Regions from separate parts of the Halomonas sp. AOP5-B2-8 genome, predicted to be linked through region 2. Evidence: predicted binding sites of a transcription regulator. Region 2 holds the regulator's gene; the other holds the start of a gene.
What was found. Region 2 encodes sigma-54, which starts transcription at its own class of promoters, with help from an activator protein. Its sites were predicted from a motif close to TGGCACNNNNNTTGCTNT; they were not measured.

Region 1: the regulator sigma-54 is predicted to act here: its motif matches at 3,169-3,186, upstream of glnL (nitrogen regulation protein NR(II)).

Annotation. Positions count from the first base shown of each region.
Region 1 is NZ_JBQSVS010000007.1:125,585-132,545, reverse strand. It holds gene ACT3RP_RS16545 (acyltransferase family protein) at 1-933, shown strand, start outside; gene glnA (glutamate--ammonia ligase) at 1,537-2,943, shown strand; gene glnL (nitrogen regulation protein NR(II)) at 3,266-4,327, shown strand; gene ntrC (nitrogen regulation protein NR(I)) at 4,320-5,753, shown strand; gene ACT3RP_RS16525 (DUF6435 family protein) at 5,757-5,930, opposite strand; gene ACT3RP_RS16520 (YqiA/YcfP family alpha/beta fold hydrolase) at 5,973-6,539, opposite strand; gene ACT3RP_RS16515 (entericidin A/B family lipoprotein) at 6,545-6,673, opposite strand.
Region 2 is NZ_JBQSVS010000003.1:489,326-496,286, forward strand. It holds gene ACT3RP_RS09850 (KpsF/GutQ family sugar-phosphate isomerase) at 1-389, shown strand, start outside; gene ACT3RP_RS09855 (KdsC family phosphatase) at 437-979, shown strand; gene lptC (LPS export ABC transporter periplasmic protein LptC) at 980-1,549, shown strand; gene lptA (lipopolysaccharide transport periplasmic protein LptA) at 1,561-2,064, shown strand; gene lptB (LPS export ABC transporter ATP-binding protein) at 2,076-2,825, shown strand; gene ACT3RP_RS09875 (RNA polymerase factor sigma-54) at 2,949-4,361, shown strand; gene hpf (ribosome hibernation-promoting factor, HPF/YfiA family) at 4,521-4,829, shown strand; gene ACT3RP_RS09885 (PTS sugar transporter subunit IIA) at 4,834-5,304, shown strand; gene rapZ (RNase adapter RapZ) at 5,367-6,299, shown strand; gene ACT3RP_RS09895 (HPr family phosphocarrier protein) at 6,345-6,614, shown strand; gene pmbA (metalloprotease PmbA) at 6,628-6,961, opposite strand, start outside.

The DNA of each region.
Region 1 (6,961 bases), on a different contig from region 2:
AACGTTGCCACCGATCTCTTGCGCTTGCCACTTGTGTTGGGTACGCCCATTTTTCTGTTTATTTCGGTGTTTGTTTTTGCCGTTCGCTACGATAAATCGGTGCCAGAAGGTTTTCTCATCCAGCGCGTAAAATATGTGATGGTGCCGTATTTTGTGTACGGCTTTATTTACTCAACGGCCGAGTGGGTGCGCTTACAAGGATCGGATGAGCCAGTGGGGTTTATCGCCAATGCCATTGAGTATTTTGTCTACGCGGGTTGGCACGGCTATTTTTTAATCATTGCGATGCAGTTTTATATGGCGTACTGGCTGTTTACACGCTTTCAGCTGTGGCGCTTAAATCCGGTGCCATGGTTATGGGGCTCTTGTGTGATCAGTATGGCCTACTGGGGGCTTGCTTACTGGTTGGGTATTGACCTGCCCGGCTACTTGCTGTGGGTCGCGCCACTAGGTTGGATCTATGTGTTTTTCTTAGCATTGGTGCTGGTACGTTATTACCCGCTAGCGCCAGAAAGCGTGCTTGCCCTACGGCCAACTTGGATGCAGCGGCTGGCTCAGCCCGTTTGGCTGGCGCTGCTCGTTGCGCTGATCATTGCGGGCACTTTCGCGGGCCAGCTGGCCTTTTCATCGAAAGAAGTATGGGTGATCCCTTTCTTTGTGCTGTTTACGCTTTGCGCGATGCGCTACTTAGCCGGGCGACCGGTGCCGGTGTGGGTACGTCACGTGAATGCGCATTCGTTTGGCATTTACTTAGCGCACCCCATGTTTTTTGTGCTGGCCGATTTGGCCGTTGCGCCGCTGGCGTTGCCGGTTGTGGTATATGCCTTGGTGCTTATCGTGGTGGGCATAGTGGGGTCGGTAGCGCTTAATAAGCTGGCGAATACCTTTACGCTGGGGGCGATGTTGTTTGGTAAACAGCTTAAAGTGGCTTAAGGGCGGAAGGCGTAAAATAGGCATCAAAGGCGCAGCGTGTATGCAGTACTAAGCGTGTTTGACGCAGCCGACTCCGTGAGTGGTAACTTCCCATAATGTAGCTTATCGCAGTGTATTATTTCTTTAGGTAACAAGAAAAAATGTGCGAGCCAAACAAGAGCACCATCATGTCGAGCGCCCCTTTTTGGGGCATTGACGGGTGTTTTTGTTCTATTTTGGTGCATTGAGCGTGTTTTTAGCCCCTGCCTGGCTTCAGTGAGCGCGCTATGCGCCATCACGAGGCACTAAAGAGTATTTTTTAATGTTTATAAAACAAATGGTTGTTGTTTTTTAATACCATAATGGTGCAGTGTTGGCATGATCTATGCTTTCTCCTGTGCAGTAGGTTTTACAGCGGCTACAGGTCGTAGGCAGAAGCCTTGCGGCATGATAAAACGATAGCCGGCCTGAAAGGCTCGCTCAGCGCTTTGTTTATATTTTTCAGCAAGCGCTTGGGGAGCAAAAAATGACAGGCGTGCGTTTTTGCACGTATTTTGTCGCACAACACTTTTATCGGTAGCTTACTGTCGTTAGCTTTAAGCCACGCTCATACCGGAGGACACTATGTCAGCCAAGACCATAGCGCTAATTGAAGAACATGATGTTAAGTGGGTAGACCTGCGTTTCACTGATACGCTCGGTAAAGAACACCATGTCACCGTGCCTGCTCGCGACGTGACCGAAGAGTTTTTTGAAAATGGCCAGATGTTTGATGGTTCTTCCATCGGCGGCTGGAAGGGCATCAACGAATCCGACATGATTCTGAGCCCAGAGGACGGCTCTGCCTACCTCGATCCTTTCACTGAAGACGCTACGCTGGTGCTGCGTTGCGACATCATCGAACCTGCGACGATGCAAGGCTATGATCGTGATCCGCGCTCCATCGCTAAGCGTGCAGAAGCGTTTCTGCAGTCTACAGGCCTTGGCGACACCGCCTTCTTTGGTCCTGAGCCTGAATTCTTTATCTTTGATGAAGTACATTGGAAAACCGATATGCAGGGTTCCATGTACAAAATCTCTTCTGATGAAGGCGCTTGGGCGACTGACAGCGTCGTGGAAGGTGGTAACTTGGGCCACCGTCCGCGCCTGAAAGGCGGCTACTTCCCGGTTCCACCGGTTGATAGCTTCCATGATATTCGTGGCGCTATGTGTAATACGTTGGAGGCGATTGGCCAGACCGTGGAAGTTCATCACCACGAAGTTGCCAACGCAGGTCAGAACGAAATCGGCGTTAGATTCAACACGCTGGTGAAGAAAGCTGACGAAGTGCAGGAAATGAAGTACGTGATCCACAACGTGGCGCACGCTTACGGCAAAACGGCCACCTTCATGCCCAAGCCGCTAGTAGGCGACAACGGTTCTGGTATGCACGTCCACCAGTCGTTCTGGAAAGATGGTAACAACCAGTTCGCCGGTGATGAGTACGCAGGCCTGTCTGAAATGGCGCTTTACTACATTGGCGGCATCATCAAGCACGCTCGTGCGTTGAACGCGTTCACCAACGCTTCTACCAACTCGTACAAGCGTCTGGTGCCTGGCTACGAAGCGCCGGTAATGCTGGCCTACAGCGCGCGTAACCGCTCAGCTTCTATTCGTATTCCTTACACCGCGAGCCCGAAAGGCAAGCGCGTAGAAGCTCGCTTCCCTGATCCGACCGCTAACCCGTACCTGGCATTCTCTGCCATGTTGATGGCTGGTATCGACGGCATTAAAAACAAGATTCACCCTGGCGACGCCATGGATAAGAACTTGTACGATCTGCCGCCAGAAGAAGGTAAGGCGATCCCTACGGTCGCGAACAGCCTGGATCAAGCATTGGAAGCACTCGACGCTGACCGTGCGTTCTTGACCGAAGGTGGCGTGTTCACTGACGATATGATCAATGCTTACATTGAGCTCAAAATGGAAGAAGTTAATCGTATTCGTATGACGACTCACCCGATTGAGTTTGATATGTACTACAGCTGCTAAATGACAATAGCTGCTAAACGACAGCTGCTCAGAGCGCATTAGCCGTTGACTGTTGCTGACGAGATGTTAATAGCAGTGATAAACCCCGCTTCGGCGGGGTTTTTTTATGGCGAGCACCAAGTTGGTGCAATAATAAAAGCGTTAGTGCAGTGCGATGCGATAAAAGGGCTCGATTCTTGGTATTACGTTGCTCGCAGGCCGTGCAATCGGGCATAGGTGCGTAATTGGCGCGCTTATTGCAGTCTCTCATTAATCATCCACCTGTAGGTCTGTAATGGCGATGGAAGACGCGATTTCTCAGGACGGTTTCTCAGAGCATGCAATGCACCAGCGCTTGCTCGAACATCTCACTACGGCAGTATTGCTGCTAGATGGCGAGCTGAGCGTGCGCTGGATGAATCCAGCGGCCGAGGCGCTGTTAGCGGTTAGCCTGAGCCGTGTGCGTGGGAGCAGCCTGGATACGTTACTAGGCGGTGATGAAAGCATTGATGAGGTGTTGGCCAAGGCCCGCGATGCCTTTCACCCTTATACCCAGCGTGAGGCGCGTATTACGCCGCTGAATAGCGATCCGCTGACGGTCGACTATACGGTCACGCCGCTATCAGACAATGAGCTGCTGCTGGAAGTAGAGCCTCGCGATCGATTGATGCAGATCTCCCGAGAAGAGGCGCTGACCACGCGCCAAGAAACCATCAAGATATTAGCCCGAGGGCTTGCCCACGAAGTTAAAAACCCGCTAGGCGGTATTCGTGGTGCCGCACAGCTGCTAGAGCGAGATTTAGACGATCCGGCGCTGCGCGAATATACCCACATTATTGTGGAAGAAGTGGATCGGCTTCGCGATCTGGTCGATTCCATGCTGGGCCCCAATCGGATTCTTAAACATGAGCCGGTGAATATTCACCGGGTGCTGGAACGCGTACGCACGCTATTAATGGCTGAGCATCCCGATGTGGCTATTAATCGCGATTATGACCCTAGCTTGCCCGATCTTTCCGGCGATGAATCGCAGGTAATTCAAGCGGTACTCAACGTGGCGCGTAATGCGGTGCAGGCCATGAGCGATGCCCAAACGCCTGAGCCCACCCTAATACTGCGTACTCGTGCCCGGCGCCAGTTTACCCTCGGTGCAGAGCGTCACCGCTTAGTCAGTGAAGTTGCGGTTATTGATAACGGCCCTGGCGTTCCCGATGCGCTACACGAAACGCTTTTTTACCCCATGGTATCGGGGCGTGCTGAAGGCAGTGGCCTTGGGCTATCTATTGCCCAGTCGATTTTGCACCAACATCAAGGGTTGATTGAATGCGATTCCCGAGCCGGACATACCGAGTTTCGCTTACTGATTCCATTGGTCTTAATTTCACCGGAGAAACGTCATGACTGAGGCGACACGTACTGATGTTGCGCGGGTGGTGATTGTCGATGACGATCGCGCTATCCGTTGGGTACTTGAACGCGCATTAGCGCAACCCGATCTTGACGTTGAATGCATCGAGCGTGCGGATGTTGCATTGGCCCGCGTGCTGGAAAGCCCGCCGGATGTGTTGGTGACCGATATTCGTATGCCGGGTATCGATGGGTTGGATTTAATGTCGCGAGTCCGCGAGGCGCATCCTGACCTGCCGGTCATTGTAATGACGGCGCACTCCGATTTAGACAGCGCCGTCGCTTCTTATCAAGGCGGCGCGTTTGAGTACCTGCCCAAGCCGTTTGATGTTGATGAAGCGCTGGCGTTAGTACGCCGCGCGGTGGCGCATGCCCGTGAGCGCGAACGTCAGCGCCCGGCCACTGTGCCGGAAGGCTTAAATACCGAAATTATTGGTGAAGCCCCGGCGATGCAGGAAGTATTTCGCGCGATTGGCAGGCTTTCGCACTCGCATATCACGGTGTTGATTAACGGTGAGTCTGGCACCGGTAAAGAGCGTGTCGCCCAGGCGCTTCATCAGCATAGCCCGCGATCAGGAAAGCCGTTTATCGCCTTAAACATGGCGGCCATTCCACGCGACTTGATTGAATCGGAGCTGTTTGGCCATGAGAAAGGCGCCTTTACAGGGGCCGCGCAGCAGCGCCAAGGGCGCTTTGAACAGGCCAACGGCGGCACGCTGTTTCTAGATGAAATTGGCGACATGCCCGCTGAAACCCAAACGCGCTTGCTACGTGTGCTGGCCGACGGTGAGTTTTATCGCGTCGGGGGGCATACGCCGGTCAGGGTCGATGTGCGCATTATCGCCGCTACCCATCAAAATTTAGAGGTACTGGTGGACGATGGTCGCTTTCGCGAAGATCTATTCCATCGGTTGAACGTGATTCGCATTCATCTGCCCAAGCTTGCTGAGCGGCGCGAAGACATTCCCCGGCTAACGCGGCATTTTTTAGCCGAAGCGGCAAAAGAGCTAACCACCGATATTAAAGTGCTCACCAGTGAAGCAGAAACACATCTGACGCATTTGCCGTGGCCTGGCAACGTCCGTCAGCTAGAAAACATCTGCCGCTGGCTGACCGTCATGGCCTCAGGGCGTGAAATTCTTGTTGAGGATCTGCCTCCCGAACTGCGTTCGCCCAACGCCACGGATAGCCGTGTTCACGGCGACTGGCGCACGGCGTTTCGCGATTGGGCCGACCGTGCGTTGGCAGAGGGCCACACGCATTTGCTGGAAGAAGCGGTGCCGGATTTCGAACGGATTTTAATTGAGACTGCCTTGAAGCATACCGGCGGTCGCAAAGGGGAGGCAGCAGAGCTGCTTGGTTGGGGACGCAATACGCTGACCCGTAAATTGAAAACGCTATTACCGGCGCTGGCAGATGAGTGAGCGCTATTGTTGCGCTTCTATACGCAGGATCTCGGCCCTGATGGCCTCGGCTTCTTCCGTCAGCGTGGCGTTGGCGCGCATGTCGCCATTACGTGATGCCTCCATCGCCGCCTGAAGTTTGCGTTCATAACCTTGCTGCAGTTTCTTTTTGGGGTCGCGCTTAAACATGCCTAACATGAGCAAACTCCGCACTGAAATGTATACTATTTGTATAGCTTTTTAAGGCTCGTGTCGAATGTTTGTTGTATGTTGGCCGGCAAGGGCTTGACGGGCATCGGCACCGCACTGATGTAAGAAGCGTTCGAAATCGAGCAATATCGTATCGAGGCAGGCATGCAGACGATGATCGTCATCGACCATGCGTAGCGACAGCCGCTGAAGGCGGGCGCGTTCGATCACTGGCCCCGGAGCAATCACATCATCACGCCAGCCGTGAATAATGTGAGTATGGCGTGCTTGAATGTTGGGGGACGTTTCAGGGTAATCAATTAAACCCAGAGCCGGGGCCAAGAGAAAACAGCCCAGCACCGGCTGCTGGGCACTGACCGTCGCACTTAGCCAGCCACCTAAGCTTGAGCCTGCTAGCACGCAGCAGGCGGGGTCATCTCCACGTTCGGCCAACACCGCCAGCAGGTGAGTTAGGCGTTGCTGCGGTTCTGCCATACCCCGGTAGTCCATGACGACGGGTTCGCAGTCGTCCAGCTTTTCGGCGATGCTCTTCAGTGCTTGAGTTTTCAATGCACCCGGCCCGCTCTCCAAGCCGTGAGACAAGTAAACAGTCATCATCATCGTTATTCCGCTGAGCGTTGGATAGCCTGGCCACCCTGTTCAATGTCTTCCCCTGCGCCGCGAATAGTATTGCAGCCGCTGAGAAGCAGCGCTGTGATGATGAGAATACCAATGGCAACAGCTGATTTCATGGCGGCCTCCTTGAAGGCATAGTTTGCTAATAGTATTGACTGAGCGCTAACGGTTGGCACCCCTTGGCGAGGGCACTCTTTTCACCATCAGATAGTTCTCACCATCAGATAATAAACTAATCCCTGTCGCGTCGTTTCGCTACGGCTGAGTGAAAGAAATGCGCACTTATGTCGTGTGCTTATGTCGCATGTGTCAGTTCTATACATTAATTAGGTATTTTAAAAGACGTTTTTGAGCGTGATTTGTTTTTTAAGGATATGTTTTTAAATGTTTTATTTTTTTATACG
Region 2 (6,961 bases):
GCTTGTTGCTGCGCGTGAGAGACCTTATGCACGATGGCGCACGCTTGCCGCAAATTCCGCTAGGCAGCCCGCTGCGCGACGCTTTATTGGAAATTACCCGCCAAGGGCTGGGCTTTACCTGCGTGGTTGATAGTGACGGTCGTTTAGCCGGGGTATATACCGATGGCGATCTGCGGCGCACGCTGGATCAATACCACAACTTACGCGACGTCTTAGTCGATGATGTCATGACTCGGCCAGGTAAACGTATCGGCCCCGACATACTGGCAGCAGAGGCGGTACGCATTATGGAAGAGGGCCGAATTACGGCACTCGCGGTGGTTGATGAACAACAGCGCCCGGTTGGTGCCTTACATATGCATGACTTGCTTGTTAGCGGCGTTATTTAACGTATTTATCGCAAGATTTAGCGACTTCTTAAAAGAATGGAGGCTTTATGACCCTATCTGCAGCCCTACTTGATCGACTTCGCCGCGTTCGTCTATTGGCGTTAGATGTTGATGGCGTACTCACCGATGGTCGACTTTACTTTCAGGCTGACGGCATCGAAATTAAAGCCTTTCATACTCAGGATGGCCATGGTCTAAAGCTGCTTAAGCGAGTCGGCATCCACGTCGCGCTGATTACTGGCCGCGATTCGCCCATGGTTAGTCAACGTGCCGCAGCGCTGGGTATCGACCATGTCTTTCAAGGCTGCGAGGATAAGCTCGCCACCTTGCGCGGCCTGTGCCAGCGTTTGGATATAGAGCTAGAGCAAGTCGCCTATTGCGGCGATGATCTCCCCGACCTATCGGTTATCAAGCGCTGTGGTGTCGGCATTACCGTCCCCAATGCGCCGGACTATATGCACACTCATGCCGACTGGACAACGGAACGGCTTGGCGGGCACGGCGCGGTACGCGAAATTTGCGATACTCTGCTTGAAGCCCAAGGGCACTGGAGCGCAGTGCTCGACACTTACTTGCACGGCCGCACATAAATGCTTAAGCATCTTAAAACACGCCTAGGATTAACAGGGCTTTTTATCGCCTTGGGCGTGCTATTGGTGTGGCTTGGCCCAGGCGGGCCTCAAAAAACCGCTATCGACCCAGAAGCGCAGGCCCAAGAGCCAGGGCACGTACTTCAGGATGCTGAAATCACTCTGTTTGGCGACAACGGTAACGTCTTGCAATCATTAAAAACACCGCGCCTCATCCATACGCCGCAAAGCGGGAAAACCTGGTCTGAGAGCCCTCAGGCCACCCTGTATGACAGCGATGAGCGCCAGTGGCTAGCCAGTGCCGATGTGGGCACGCTTAATACCAATACGCAGTCCCTCGTTATGTCCGGCTCCGCGCGACTTATTGCGCCAGACGAAGGATGGCAGCTGGATACTGAAGAACTGCACTATGATGGCCTCACTCAACATGCATGGAGCGAGGCACCGGTATTACTGCAACAGCCGCCCCAGCAAATGAATGCTTCACATATGGATGTATGGTTAAACGATAGCCAGGTCCGCTTATCTGACGGTGTGCGCGGCACTCATCCACCGGCCACACAACGCTAACAGGAGTCGCCATGAAAGCACTTATCTACACCGCCCTTTTTGCGCTTGCCGTGCCGCTATCCGCGGCAGCCCAAACCAGCTCGTCTTCACAACAGGCCCCCGTGGAGGTGGAAGCCGACCGCCTAGATCTTGATCAGCGCGCGGGCACCGCCGTCTACACTGGGGATGTCAATATTCGCCAGGGCGAAATGCAGCTGCGCGGCGAACGAGTGGAAATTCAACGCAATGAGGCGGGCGAGCTTTCACGGGCAACGTCGACCGGTGAGCGTGCTTATTTGCGCCATCAGGCCGAAGGGCAAGAAGGCCCGACGGAAGGCTGGGCTCGGCGGATTATTTATCACGTCGCCGAACGCCGAGTGGAGCTCGTTGATCAAGCTGAATTGACACAGCAGGACGACAAATTTACCGGAGGTCGGCTTGAATATTTCATCGACCGTGAAGTGATTCAAGCGCGCTCAGACGTTGAAGGTAGCGAGCCACAGCGTATACGCATGACCATTCAGCCTGAACAATAGAGAGTCTATCGATGGCAACTGCTGACAATGCGCCGATAAAAACATTATATGCCCACCACTTGGCAAAAAGTTACAAACGTCGCCGCGTAGTTAAAGATATTAACTTGGAAATCTCCCAAGGCAGCGTCGTTGGCTTACTCGGCCCTAACGGCGCGGGCAAAACCACGTCGTTTTATATGATTGTCGGGCTGGTCAAATCTGACGCCGGCAAAGTGGGTATTGACGACTTAGATTTAACTCGCGCTCCGATGCATGAGCGCGCAGCGGCGGGCATTGGCTACCTGCCCCAAGAAGCGTCTATTTTTCGCAAATTATCGGTTGCCGATAACATTATGGCGATATTAGAAACGCGCAAAGAGCTCGACCGCCCAGGTCGCGAAGAGCGCCTGGAGGCTCTGCTTGAAGATTTCCATATCACCCATATTCGCGACAACCTAGGCATGAGCCTCTCAGGCGGAGAGCGTCGCCGTGTAGAAATTGCCCGCTCGCTAGCGACCGAACCCGCCTTCATCTTGCTAGATGAGCCCTTTGCCGGGGTTGACCCCATTTCAGTGGGCGAGATTAAAACCATCATTCGCGCGCTGAAACAGCGCCACATTGGCGTTCTGATTACCGATCATAACGTCCGTGAAACGCTGGACATTTGCGATATCGCTTATATTGTCGGCGATGGCCATATCATCGCCAGCGGCCCCCCGGCATCTATCCTCACTAACCAGCAAGTCAGGGATGTTTATCTGGGCGCAGATTTTCGTCTGTAGGCTTATTTTTGCCCATAAATCCCGCCTTATAACGCTTTAACTACCAATGGCATGCTTATTGCACTTGCACCCAGCTCCCACTCGCACTAGGGTAAAGCATTCCGATTAACGAGTGGTTCTCAAATGGTCATGAAAGCTTCTCTTCAACTGCGCATTGGGACACAGCTGACCATGACACCTCAGCTGCAGCAGGCTATCGCCCTGCTGCAGCTATCGACTCTGGATCTTCGTCAGGAAATTCAGCAGGCCTTAGATGCCAACCCCATGCTGGAACAGGAAGATGAGTTCGGTGAAGAGGCCGTAAGCGAGCCTAAAGAGGAGGAGTGGTCAGAGAGCATTCCCACCGAGCTTTCCGTTGATAGCGACTGGTCGGACACCTATCAAGACATTGGCGGCACTGGCAGCAGCAGCGAGGGCCCTGATTTTGAGCGCCAGGCTGCCGAACAGAGCCTTCACGGCCACCTATTGTGGCAACTCGCCATGACCGATTTTAGTGTGCGTGAACAGCTGGTTTCCGAGAGCCTCATTGATGCACTAGATGCCAACGGCTATTTGACCCAGCCGCTTAATGATATTCGTGAAGGGCTACGCGCCCAGGGCATTGATAGCCTTAGCCAGCGCGAAGTCGAAACGACATTATTAAAACTGCAGCAATTCGAGCCCACCGGTATTTTTGCCCGCGACCTGCGTGAATGTTTGATGCTGCAGCTCGCCGCCCTGCCAGATGATACGCCACTGCTGGTGCCTGCTCGTAGGCTAGTGCGTCAGTTTCTTGAAGCGCTCAGCAAAGATGACATGCGCTTACTCAAGCGACGCTTAGGACTCGATGACGAGCAGCTAGCCGATGTCATCCAGCTAATTCGCAGCCTAGATCCACGCCCAGGCAGCGCTTATGGCGTGACCAACGACAGCTACATCACGCCCGACCTGGTGGTGCGTCATGATAATGAAGGCTGGCATTTAGAGCTCAATCAGGACGCCCTGCCTCGGTTAAGAATCCAACCTGATTACGCCAGCCTGATAAAGCGTGCGGACAAAAGTCAGGATAATCAGTTTTTGAAAGAACACCTGCAGGAAGCGCGCTGGTTAATTAAAAGCCTTTCGAGTCGTAACGACACGCTGCTGCGAGTGGGCCGTGAAATCATTACCCGTCAAATCGGCTTTCTCGAACATGGCGAAGAATCCATGAAACCGCTGATTTTGGCCGATATAGCCGCAGCCGTTGAAATGCATGAATCAACGATTTCACGGGTGACAACGCAGAAATATATTCATACGCCGCGTGGCGTGTTCGAGCTGAAATACTTTTTCTCTAGCCAAGTGAGTGGCCAGGATGGCGACAGCCACTCCAGTACCGCGATCCGCGCCCGCCTGAAAAAGCTGGTTCACGAAGAAGCGCCCAGCAAACCGCTTTCTGATAGCCGCTTAGTGACATTATTAGAAGAAGGTGGCATTCAAGTTGCAAGGCGTACGGTAGCCAAATATCGTGAAGCCATGGGCATTCCCTCTTCCAGTGAGCGGCGCCGTTTGCGCTAGGATCTGCCAGGTTGCAGCGAAACTCTCGACAAGGGCTTTGCAACGGGGCAAAAAGGGTTACAATCAAAAGGGCTACATATCTAAGTACTAAGTACAGTCCCTAAGTACGGTTCCTAAGCACGGTTCCTAAGTACAGTCCGATAGATAAGGAGTACGTCAATGCAAGTAAATATCACTGGTCATCACGTAGAACTGACTGACGCCTTGCGTGACTATGTTAATGAAAAGCTTGAACGTGTTGAGCGTCATTACGACAATATAACCACTGTGCAGGTCACCCTATCGGTGGAGAAAGAACGCCAACAGGCAGCCTGCACACTGCATGCAGCAGGCGCTGACTTACATGCAGAAGCCCTAGACAGTGATATGTATGCCGCTATCGATGCGCTAGCGGACAAAATTGATCGTCAACTCGTTAAACATAAGGAAAAAGCACAAGCTCGCGCCCAAGGCGCAGGTGTGCGTTAATTCAATGACGTTGGAAACCATACTCCCCCCAGAGCGCGTTCTTTTCGACGTCCCTGGGGGCAGCAAAAAAAGGGTGCTGGAATTTTTCAGCACCTTTATCGCCCAAAATACGCCCAGTTTAGATAGCCAAGAAGTGTTCAGTCGCTTAATCGGCCGAGAACGCTTAGGTAGCACAGGGATTGGTAACGGCGTGGCTATTCCACATGCCCGCAGCCCTCACTGCTCTACGCCTATTGCTGGTTTTTTAAAACTCTCAGAAGCGATTGATTTTGATGCTATCGACGGCGACCCCGTTGATCTAGTGTTTGTGCTGCTCGTACCGGAACAAGCGGATGACACACATCTCTCTTTGCTAGGCCAAGTAGCCACCATCATGAATGATGCGGATACTCGCCAGCGGCTACGCAAAGCAGGCAGTCAGCGCGAACTACTCGACCTCATTACAACTAAAATTCGTGAGCATTCAGCGGATTAAGCGACAATCAATGACCATCAAGTCCCTATTTAAGCCGTTGGATTAACGCGAAGAGAAACTCTATGCAACTGGTCATCATTAGCGGTCGTTCTGGGTCTGGCAAATCTATCGCCTTACAGGCGTTGGAAGACCTAGGCTACTACGCGATTGATAACCTTCCCGTCATGCTGCTGGGGTCACTGGTCGACGAATTACGCGACCAGAGTGATCGTACCCATCTGGCGGTCAGCATTGATGCACGCAACTTACCGGGGGCTCTTGAACGCCTGCCCTCGCTATTACAAGAGTTGCGCCAGCGCACCATTGATTTCCAAGTTATCTACCTAACCACTGATGCCCGAATTCTTCTAGAGCGTTACTCCGCCACACGCCGCCGACATCCGTTGACGCGCAATAGCGAAATGACCCTTGAAGAGGCTATCAATAAAGAAGAAGAGACCCTGCATGACATACGTGATCTAGCCGATCTATTGATCGACACATCGCGACTGTCAGTACACGACCTACGCCGCCGGATTACTGACCAGGTGGCTCACCAGCAGTGCGACCAGTTGACGTTGACGTTTGAATCGTTCGGTTATAAGCGTGGGGTACCCTTGGATGCTGACCTCGTCTTCGACGTGCGCTGCCTACCCAATCCTTACTGGGACCCAACGCTGCGACAATCGACAGGCCGTGACGCCAACATCGTTGCCTTCTTAAAAGGCTATCCCGTTGTGGATGCCATGAGTAACGATATCCAGGCATGGCTTGAGCGCTGGTTACCGGCTTATCAGAATAGCCAACGTAGCTACATGACCGTTGCTATTGGCTGCACCGGTGGTCAACATCGCTCTGTCTATATGGTGGAGCAGCTAGCAAAAAGCTTAGCGGCTCGTGTGGGCGAAGTTCAATTGCGCCACCGAGAGCTAGGCCTGCAATATACGCTGAGCGAACAACCCCCAACGCCGTTGACCAGTCTCTCCTCGACCAGCGATCAATTACCAACGACTTAAGCACGTCTATTGATTAATGACACCACTCGGCGAAAAGGAACCAGGGTGCCAGAAAGAACACTCACACTCACCAATCAACGCGGACTACATGCCCGCGCGGCGACGAAACTAGTTAAATGCGGCCAACAGTTCACGGCTAATATACGTGTCTATAAGCAGCAGCAGGCTGCCGATGCCGCTAATATTATGTCGCTATTAATGCTCGCCGCCCCGTGCGGTACTGAGCTAGCTATACACGCCGAGGGCGACGACGCAGAACAGGCGCTTGATGCGATTCAAGCGCTGTTCGAGGCTCGCTTTGAGGAAGATCAGTAGCCATTTACGCCGATTAGTTACCGGCTACTGTCATCGCATCAATCAACCAGCTACCCGTGTGCACGCTGCCACGGGTATCGGTATCATCACCAATGCCCACTAGGCCCGCGAACATCCGCTCCAGATTACCAGCGATCGTAAACTCTTCGATCGGGTATTGAACCTTACCGTTCTCGACCCAAAAGCCGGCCGCCCCACGGGAGTAATCGCCGGTAACGCCATTAACGCCCTGGCCCATCAGCTCCGTCACCCAAATACCTTTCCCCATCTCTTGCAGCAGTGCTTCGCGAGGCTTCAGCGGTGCTGTCAGGCGTACATTGCGCGCCCCACCAGCATTGCCCGTAGTC